Regions from separate parts of the Micromonospora sp. NPDC023956 genome, predicted to be linked through region 1. Evidence: riboswitches for the same ligand, from Rfam matches in the RefSeq annotation. Region 1 holds a riboswitch; each other region holds the start of a gene.
What was found. Region 1 has a riboswitch for cobalamin ahead of AB0F58_RS27590 (energy-coupling factor ABC transporter permease). Riboswitches for the same ligand answer to the same signal wherever they lie in the genome.
Positions count from the first base shown of each region.

Region 1 (3,263 bases):
GTCGTACGGCGTGCCGAAGCCCATGACCACCGCGTCGGTCTTCATCCGTGGGGTGATCGCGTCCCAGGTCAGGCCCTCGGGAGTGATCTTGATGCCGACCTTCCGCGCGTCGGCGGTGACCGCGAGGGCGAGTTCCTTGCGCAGGCTGTCGGTGGCCGGGTACATCAGGGAGAAGGCGGCCGGGCGGCCGTCCCTGACCCGGACGCCGTCCGGCCCCGGCTTCCAGCCGGCCGCGTCGAGGGCGGCGGTGGCCGCGGCCGGGTCGGCGAACGGCTTGCCGGCGATCGACGGCTCGGCGAACTCCGACGTCGGCGGGATCGGCCCGAACGCCGGCTCCCCCGCCCCGCCGAGCACGCCGGCCACCATCGCCGAGCGGTCCACCGCCGCGTGCAACGCCCTGCGCACCGCCGGGTCGCCGGTGACCGGCCCGCCCATCGGCAGCATGATGCCCCGGTAGTCGGCGGTGGGCACCCGCTGCACCTGGTGGCCGGACCGTCCGTCGAACCCGGCGGCGAGCTTCGGGGCCAGCTCCGCCGCGTCGAACTCGCCGGCCCGCGTGCGCTGCGCACGGACGTTGTCGTCGGGGACGAACGCCACCACCACGCCGGAGTTGGCCGGCTTGCCACCCCAGTACCGCTCGTTGGCGGCCAGCACCAACCGGTCGCCGGGGGTCCAGGAGGTCACCCGGTACGGGCCGGTGCCCACCGGCTTGCGGTTGAACGCGGCCTTGTTGACGTCCTGCCCGGCCAGTGCCTTCGCCGGCACGATGCCCAGGGCGAGGCGCTGGAGGAACGGCGCGTAGGCGTACTCCAGGGTGAAGACCACGGTCGACGCGTCGGGCGCGGCGACGGAGGCGAGCATGTCCAGGTCGGACCGGAGCGTCGAGTCGACCTTCGGGTCCAGCACCGCCTGATAGGTGAAGACCACGTCCTGCGCGGTCAGCGGGCTGCCGTCGTGGAAGACCACCCCGTCGCGCAGCGTCGCCGTGACGGTCCTCCCGTCGGCGGACACGGTCGGCAGTTCGCGGGCCAGGGCCGGCACCAGCTGGTTGCGGTCGTCGCGGGCGACGAGGCCGTCGAAGATCAGCGAGCCGCCGTCGACACCGTAGTTGAGCACCGGGTTGAGCGTGTCCGGCTCGCCCGCCGTCGCCACCACGAGCGGGGCGCCGCCGTCAGCGGTGGAGGTGTCCGTCGGGGACGAACAGGCGGACAGGGCGAGAAGACCGGTGGCGAGCAGCGCCACCATCCGCGCAGACCGCAACGACTTCCTCTTTCCTGGTCGACGACGTGGCGCGGTGGCGGCCACTTCGGCACAGGAACCGATCGTCGCCGTACCGGACGTGGCCCCACCGTTCCGGCCGGGAACCGGTCGGGACGGTGGCGAGCGCACCGCAGGGGCAATCCTTACGTAGTTGCCAACAGTTGGCAATAGTGGTCCGACGGTCACACCGCCGGACCCCGCTGACCTGCGTCTCGTGCCGCACCGGAGCGGGTGGCGGCGGCCGGGTTCCGACCCTGCTGGATCACCACTCTTGCCCCGCCGGTCGCCGGTCGATAGCCTCTCGCCGTCAAGGTGCTCGGGAAGCCGGTGGAAGACCGGCGCGGCCCTCGCCACTGTGACCGGGGAGTGACCTCCGACTTGCGCCACTAGGCCGACGGCCTGGGAAGGCCGGAGGAAGCATCGATCCGGGAGCCAGGAGACCGGCCTTGACGGTGTGATCTCGTCCACGAGGTGCTGGAGAGGAAGGTCTTCGATGCACATCGCCGAGGGGTACCTACCCCCGGTGCAGGCAGCGGCATGGTTCGCGGTGTCCGCACCCTTCGTCGTCCACGGCAGCCGGGCCCTGGTCCGGCAGGTCCGGCAGGACCCCGAGTCGAAGTTGTTGCTGGGAGCGGCGGGTGCCTTCACCTTCGCGCTCTCGGCCCTGAAGATCCCGTCGGTGACCGGGTCCTGTTCCCACCCCACCGGCACCGGCCTCGGCGCGGTGCTGTTCCGACCACCGGTGATGAGCGTCCTCGGCGGCATCGTGCTGCTGTTCCAGGCGGTCCTGCTGGCCCACGGCGGGCTGAGCACCCTGGGCGCCAACATCTTCTCGATGGCGATCGTCGGCCCCTGGGTCGCCTACGCCGTCTACCTGCTCACCCGCCGCCTCGGCGGTGGACTCGACGTGGCGGTGTTCCTGGCCGCCGCGCTGGGCGGCCTGGCGACCTACTGCGTCACCAGCGTGCAGCTCGCCCTGGCGTTCCCCGACCCGACGTCCGGCTTCCTCGGCGCGGTGGCGAAGTTCGGCAGCATCTTCGCCGTCACCCAGATCCCCCTGGCGATCAGCGAGGGGCTGCTGTCGGTGCTGGTGGTGCGACTGCTCACCCGCGTCAGCGGCGACGAACTGCGGCGCCTCGGCGTGCTGCGCAAGCCCCAGGAGGTGCCCGCGTGAAGCGCTTCGGACGCATCAACCTGCTCCTGCTGCTGGCGGTGGTCGCCCTGGCGGTGGCCCCGCTGGTGCTCGGGCTCGGCGGCTCCGCGGAGGAGCCGTTCACCGGGGCGGACGCCCAGGCCGAGGAGGCGATCGTCGCCGACCACCCGGACTACGAGCCGTGGTTCTCCTCCATCTACGAGCCGCCCTCCGGTGAGATCGAGTCGGGGCTGTTCGCCCTCCAGGCAGCGGTGGGAGCCGGGTTCCTCGGCTACTACTTCGGGGTCGCCCGCACCCGGCAGCGGATGCGCGACGCCGACGCCTCCGCCGGCTAGTGTTCGCCCTCGACGTCGCCGCGCACACCGGTCCCTGGCGGCTCCGGCACCCGGGCGAGAAGGCCCTGCTGGCCTTGGGTCTGCTGGGGTGCGCGGTGGTCCTGCCCACCTGGCCGGGGGCGGCGTTGTCGGGCACCGCCGCCGCACTGCTGCTGGTCGGTCCGGCCCGGGTTCCGGTGCCGGTGCTGCTGCGGGCGGCCCGGGTGCCGGCGCTGTTCATCGCCACCTCCGCGCTGCCACTGCTGGTTTCCGTGCACTCCCCGACCCGGCTGGGCTGGAACCCGGCCGGGTTCGGGGTGGCGGCGACGACCACCGGACGAGCGGCGGCGGCCCTGCTCTGCCTGTTGCTGTTCAGCGCCACCACTCCGCTGTCCGACGTCCTGCCGAGGCTGGTCCGGCTCGGGGTGCCGGCGGCGGTGACCGAGGTCGCCGCCCTGACGTACCGGATGCTGTTCCTGCTGGTCGACAGCGTGCGTGCGGTACGGGAGGCGCAGGCGGCGCGGCTGGGCTACCGG
Region 1 covers NZ_JBEZZN010000021.1:13,194-16,456, reverse strand. Annotated here, with positions in the region: gene AB0F58_RS27595 (ABC transporter substrate-binding protein) at 1-1,260, opposite strand, end outside; cobalamin riboswitch at 1,554-1,724, shown strand; gene AB0F58_RS27590 (energy-coupling factor ABC transporter permease) at 1,754-2,434, shown strand; gene AB0F58_RS27585 (energy-coupling factor ABC transporter substrate-binding protein) at 2,431-2,748, shown strand; gene cbiQ (cobalt ECF transporter T component CbiQ) at 2,748-3,263, shown strand, end outside.

Region 2 (3,263 bases), on a different contig from region 1:
CTCTGGTGCGGGCAGCGTTCCAGCATGACGGTGACGTCGTCGCCGTGCCGGTAGAGGATCACCGAGACGTCCTCGATCTCGCGGGTGACCATCTCCCGGTCCGGCAGGGTGGCCATGTCGGCCACCGGGTGCCAGCCTTCCCGGATCCGGTGCGCCTCGGAGACGCTCTGGTTGACCTGTGCTGCCTGCTTGTACGCCAGGTGCCCGCCGAGGTACGCCCCGGCACCCGCCGCGCCGAGGCCGAGGTAGGCCAGCGTCCGCCCGAGGTTGTGCCGACCGGTCAACCGGGCGGCCAGCGAGCCGGCGTAGCAGGCCAGCCCGACGGTGTTCGAGGCGGCGTGCACCAGCCCCACCCGGCGCTGCTCTCGGTCCAGGGACGCCCAGTCGTTGAGTCCGGTGACGGCGGCCGGCAGGGCGCTGGCCGTACCGACGGCCACCAGCGCGGTCGCCGCCCGGCGCTGGCCGGGCATGGCGTCGAGAACGGCGGCGCTGATCCACGCCCCGACCGGCACCTGCACCAGCGCCGGATGCAGCGGATGCCCCAGCCACACGCCGTGCAGCAGGTCACGGACGCGCTGTGGGCGGAGGGTGGCCTGCACCGCCCGCTGGAGGCGGTCGCCGACCCGGTCCAGCCCCGTCGCCTGCTCGATCTTCATCAAGAGTGCTCGCACCCGTACCGACTTCCCGGTCCGGGGGCCCGCAAACCGGGCGGCGGTGACGAACTCCCCACCGCCTGACGCACGTGCGGACGGGGCCGGGATCCGGCGCCGTGACCGACTGGCCACGAGCGGGTCCGGGGTGGGGGGCGGCTCCCTGCTCGGGCCGCCCCCACCCGACGGACGTGGTCACATCCGCGTCACCGCCTCAGGGGCGCGGCGTCCACCGATCCCGGTGGACCGCCTCGGCCAGCGGACGGGCCTGCCGCCAGCCGTGCCGGGCCAGGTCCGGCACCGCCTCGAAGTGGGTCACCGGCCCGAGGCAGAGCCAGGCGACCGGCCGGATGCCGGGCGGGATGTCGAGCAGGTCGGCCAGCCAGGGTTCCCGGTAGAAGGAGACCCAGCCGACGCCGAGCCCCTCGGCGGTGGCGGCGAGCCAGAGGTTCTGGATGGCCAGGCAGGTCGAGTAGAGGCCGGTGTCGGCGATGGCGTGCCGGCCGAGCACCGCCGGCCCGCCCCGCGACTGGTCGTGGGTGACCACGATCGACAGGCTCGACTCCAACACGCCGTCGATCTTGATCCGGGCGAACCGTTCGGCCGCCTCCCCCGTCAGGGTGGCGGCGAAGACGTCCCGCTCGGTCCGGACGTGCTCGTGGAACCGGCGTCGGGTGTCGTCGTCGCGCACCACGACGAAGTCCCAGGGCTGGGAGTAGCCGACGCTCGGTGCGGCGTGCGCCGCGGTCAGCACCCGGTGCAGGGCCTCGTCGGGCACCGGCTCCCCGGTGAACTGGGCGCGTACGTCCCGACGGCGGTGGATGACGTCGTACAGGTCCATGGCAGGCTCCCGCTGCGCTCGGCCCACCCGGGCAGGGGTGGGCGCGTGACGCGAGGCCGGTCTTCGGACTCCCGGATCGACGCCGTGCCGTCCGCCTTCCCAGCCCTTCCGGACCAGTGGCTGCGCTGCTCGCGCGTGGACGGTGGCTCCCCGGTCACCGCGGCGGGCCCGTGCCGGATTCGCACCGGCTTCCCGATTCTCCCCGCTCACGCGGGGCACCTCACTGTGTCGTGCCGCCAGCATGGTAGCCGGAGGACGGGATTACGGTCGCCCTCCGATCGGGTCGGCCGGCATGCTGCACCCATGTACGCGCACGCCCTCCGTCATCCGCAACCGCCTCCCACCACCGCCGTCGCCCGGCTCGTCGGTGTGGTCGGTCGACCGGACGCCGTACCGCCGCCGCTGCTGATGCTGCTCGGGATGTTCTCCACCCAGCTCGGCGCGGCCGTGGCCAAGCACCTGTTCGGCACCACCAGCCCCGGTGGCACCACCACGCTGCGGCTCGGCTTCGCCGCGCTGATCCTGCTCGCGATCGCCCGTCCCGGACTACGGCTGGGTTGGCGTACCGCCGGGCTGGTGGTCGGGTTCGGCCTGATGCTCGCGTTGATGAACCTCAGCTTCTACGCCGCCCTGCACCGGGTGCCGCTCGGCGTGGCGGTGACCATCGGGTTCGCCGGGCCGCTGCTGGTGGGGCTGGCCGGCAGCCGTCGACTGCTCGACGTGCTCTGGGCGGTGCTGGCCGGCGGTGGCGTCCTGCTGATCAGCGGCCTGGGCGGGACGGCGGTCGACGGCCTCGGGCTGCTCTTCTGCGTCTGCACCGCGATCGGCTGGGCCGGCTACGTGGTGTTCGGCGGGGCGGTCAGCAAGCGGGTACCCGGCACCCGGGGGCTGGCCCTCGGCATGGCCGTCGGCGCGCTCGCCGTGCTGCCGTTCGGCGTCGCGGGGAGCGGCAGCGCACTGCTCGACCCGGGGATCCTGCTCCTCGGCGTCGGCGTGGCGCTGCTGTCGTCGGTACTGCCGTACTCGGCGGAGATGTCCGCTCTGCGCCGGATGCCGGCCCGGGTCTTCGCGGTGCTGCTGAGTCTCGAACCGGCGATCGGCGCGCTGGTCGGTCTGGTCCTCCTCGGCGAACTGCTCACCTGGCCGCAGTTCCTCGGCGTGGGCTGCGTGGTCGGTGCCGCACTCGGCGCCACCCTGGTCCGCCCCGACCGGACCTGAACCGGCGGCCCGGAACCTGGATCCGACAGGCCCGGAACCTGACGGCCCCTGGAAGCCGGCGGGCCCGGATGGCGGTGACCCCGGCCGGGCCGGTGGGCTCGGGATCCGACCGGCACGGCACGACGGGCCCGGGAGCCGACGGTGCCGGGCGTCTGGCGCGGCGGGGCGGTGCCGGGCATCCTGGTCCGATGGGTGTGCGGGTCGAACGCGACGGACCGGTGACCACGGTGATCCTGGACCGACCGGCGGCCCGCAACGCCGTCGACGGCCCGACCGCGCGGGCGCTCGCCGACGCGTTCCGCGCCTTCGAGGCCGACCCGGCCGCCGCTGTTGCCGTGCTCTGGGGCGCGGGCGGCAGCTTCTGCGCCGGTGCCGACCTCAAGGCCATCGGTACGCCGAGCGGCAACCGCGTGGAGTCGGAGGGGGACGGCCCGATGGGGCCGACCCGGATGTCGCTGACCAAGCCGGTCGTCGCCGCGATCTCCGGGTACGCCGTGGCCGGCGGTCTGGAGCTGGCCCTCTGGTGCGACCTGCGGGTCGCCGAGGCGGACGCG
Region 2 covers NZ_JBEZZN010000002.1:422,108-425,370, forward strand. Annotated here, with positions in the region: gene AB0F58_RS04420 (Rieske (2Fe-2S) protein) at 1-671, opposite strand, end outside; gene bluB (5,6-dimethylbenzimidazole synthase) at 865-1,491, opposite strand; cobalamin riboswitch at 1,528-1,729, opposite strand; gene AB0F58_RS04430 (EamA family transporter) at 1,795-2,709, shown strand; gene AB0F58_RS04435 (crotonase/enoyl-CoA hydratase family protein) at 2,898-3,263, shown strand, end outside.
Region 2: another riboswitch for cobalamin. It lies ahead of bluB (5,6-dimethylbenzimidazole synthase); the one in region 1 lies ahead of AB0F58_RS27590 (energy-coupling factor ABC transporter permease).

Region 3 (3,263 bases), on a different contig from region 1:
CGAGTACGTGGCGTCGAACCCGTCGCCCAGGTCGGCGACGTAGTCCAGCCAGAGCCCACCGTCCGGCCCGACCTGGCGGAACACCCCGTCCGAGAAGGCGTTCTGCAACTCCCGCTTGTCCAGGTACGCCCCGAAGAACATCGCGAGCAGCGTACGGATGCCGGTGCTGATCAGCAGGAACGGCGCGAGCCACGGCACCGCCTTGCGGGGGGTGAAGCCCAGCTCCCGGGGCTCCGTGCTGCGCGGGCGGCGGGGGTGACCCCCGTCGGCGCTGGTCGCCTCCGGCGGGGTGGTGGGCGAGGGGCGGTCGTCACTCACGCCGCGGAGCGTATCCGGCCCGGATGGGTAACGCTGTCTGGTGCTGGACGGTCCGACCGTAGTTGTCCGGTTCACCGCCGGGTGAGGTGCGGCTGCCCGGCCCCGGAGGGGACGGCGTCGGAGGGATCCCGGGGGACCGGGGCGGGGTGCGTGCCGTACACTTGACGATCGTTGCCGCCTTAGCTCAGTCGGCTAGAGCGACGCACTCGTAATGCGTAGGTCGACGGTTCGATTCCGTCAGGCGGCTCGGCAACCGAAAGGCCCTGGTCAGTACATCTGACCAGGGCCTTCGTCGTATCCGCCGCCCTCTGCCGCGGATCATCCGCATCGGGCCAGATGGATATGAGGACAATCCTGAGGACAGTGCCGACGGAGCAGGACACCGAGCCGGTGCGTCACGCCGCCTCGCTGCTCGGCGTCGAGACCACCGAGTCGCGCTCCTTCGGTGGGGGCGCGGCTTCGGGGGTCGCCCCACGACGCAACGCCTGCCGAGGCCCTCGTCAAGAATCCCGTCGAGATCCAGGCCACCCAGTTACTGAGCAGTTCCACCGGCCGGGATCTGCGTCCCACCATCCAAGTCCAACGACCGCGTCTTCTTCTCCACCGGATCCGTGTATGCGAACCCCGTCACCGGCTCACATTCCTGAACAGCAGTGGCAGGTCGTGAACGCATCCGCACAGGATGCCCACCACGCCTGAGCCAATCCAGCCGAACAACTGTCGGCAACCGGACCGCAGTGAAGCGTGAATCCGGCCCGGCCTGTCGGCGGCACTTCGACCGGGCCGCCCCACCGCCCTCGGGTGTGGCCGGCGGCTGGCGGGTGACCTCGCTGACCCGGTCAGCGTGCCGGCAGTCCTTGAAGTGCAGCCGCAGCAGCGGGCCGAAACCAGTGGCGGACCGGGGGCGGGTGGCCAGCTCACCCTCGGCGTACCTTGGAACTCTTCGATCGATGCGGACGCGGTCGTTGAAGGAACAGTCGTCATCTGCGGGCCGCTGAGATCCCGGCGATCGCGGGGAATCTCGCACACGCTGTGGCGGCTCGACGCAGAGCAACGGTCGATGTCACGAGGGTGGGATCCTCGGTGGCGGAATCCGCCTGGTGCGGGTACTGTCCCGGTCGAGTCGACCGCATCCTGAGGGATGCCAGGGAACTCCGGTGAGATTCCGGGACTGGCGCGCAGCGGTACGGGCGACGGCGGCACGATTTCGCCACTGGAGACTACTTCTCTGGGAAGGCCGTGCCGCCGGTTGACCCCAAGTCCGAAGACCTGTCGGCTCACATGCTCGTCGGTGGACTCTCGCGATCAGAGTCTCCAGACTTGAGAGGCCGCATCATGCCCCGGCGTAGGCTGCCGTTCTGGCCGCTGTTATTCGTGCTGGCCGTCGCGTCGGTCCTGAGCGTGATCGCCTCGCTGGCCTTCGGTTCCGAGCGAATCCCGCTCACCGAGGTCGTCGCGGCGGTCACCGACCGTTTCTCCGGCGAGCCGGCCGGCCGTTGGGACGTCATCATCTGGGAACTGCGCCTGCCCCGCGCGCTGCTGGCGCTGGTCGTGGGCGCGGGCCTGGCGATCGCCGGGGCCGGCATGCAGACCCTGGTACGCAACTCACTGGCCGACCCCTACCTGTTGGGTATCAGCTCGGGCGCCTCGGTGGGCGCCACCGCGGCCCTCACCACCGGCGCGCTTGCCGGGCTGGGCCTCTACGCAGTCTCGACCGGGGCGCTGCTGGGGGCGGTCGGATCCGCGCTGCTGATCTGGCTGATCGCCACCGCGCAGGGCGGACTGACCCCGATCCGGCTGGTGCTCTCCGGTGTCGTCCTTTCCTCCGGGTTCTCAGCGATTGCCTCGCTGCTGGTCTTTCTCAGCGACGATGAGCGCGCGGCGAACTCGGTGATGTTCTGGATGCTGGGTAGCGTCGGCGGAGCCACCTGGGAAAAGCTCGTGATACCCGCCGCGTTCGTCGTCGTCCTCGCGGCCGGCTTGCTGGTGGTGCATCGCTGGCTCGACGCGCTGGCAGCCGGGCCGGAGACGGCCGCAGCTCTCGGGATCAACGTGGCCGCGTTGCGTACGGCGCTGTTCGTGATCCTGTCCGTGGTCGTCGGTGTGCTGGTGGCGGTCAGCGGGGGAGTGGGGTTCGTCGGGCTGATCGTTCCGCACGCGGCCCGGCTGGTGGTGGGCGCCCGGCACCGGGTCGTCCTGCCGGTCGCGGCGGTGGCGGGTGCGGTGTTCCTCGTCTGGGTCGACGTGCTGGCCCGGGTGGTGGTGCGACCGCAGGAGATTCCCCTGGGCGTGGTGACAGGCGTGCTCGGGGCGCCCCTGTTCCTGCTGCTCATGGGCCGAGGTTCGTACCGGTTCGGTGGTGACCGATGACCCCCGCCCTGCGCCTGCACGACGTCTCCGCCCGGATGGGCGGTCGTACCGTGCTGCGTGGAGTCGACCTCGACGTCGCCGACGGCAGCCGGCTCGGCATCGTCGGGGTCAACGGCGCCGGGAAGACGACGCTGCTGCGGGTGCTGGCCGGAGTGCTGCACCCCAGCTCCGGAACCGCGCTGATCGCCGACGGGCGGGGCGGACTGATCGATCTGCGGCGGCTCCGGAGCCGGGAACGCGCCCGGCAGCTCGCCTACGTGCCTCAGGAGGACGTGACGACCTCCGAGCTGCGGGTCGGGGAGATGGTCGCCCTCGGCCGGGTGCCGCAGACCCGTCCCTGGGCCCGCGGTGGCCGCGCCGAGCGCGATCTCGTGCTCGGCGCCCTCGACGCCGTCGGACTGGCCGGCCGGATCGACACCGTCGCCGACCAGCTATCCGGCGGCGAGCGGCGCCGGGCCGTCCTGGCCCGCGGCCTGGCCCAGCAGTGCCCGACGGTGCTGCTCGACGAGCCGACCAACCACCTCGACGTCGCCTGGCAGCTCGACCTCCTGGAGGTCTTCGCCACACGCGCCCGA
Region 3 covers NZ_JBEZZN010000002.1:225,675-228,937, reverse strand. Annotated here, with positions in the region: gene AB0F58_RS03520 (metallophosphoesterase) at 1-318, opposite strand, end outside; tRNA gene AB0F58_RS03515 (tRNA-Thr) at 492-565, shown strand; cobalamin riboswitch at 1,426-1,610, shown strand; gene AB0F58_RS03510 (iron ABC transporter permease) at 1,654-2,688, shown strand; gene AB0F58_RS03505 (ABC transporter ATP-binding protein) at 2,685-3,263, shown strand, end outside.
Region 3: another riboswitch for cobalamin. It lies ahead of AB0F58_RS03510 (iron ABC transporter permease); the one in region 1 lies ahead of AB0F58_RS27590 (energy-coupling factor ABC transporter permease).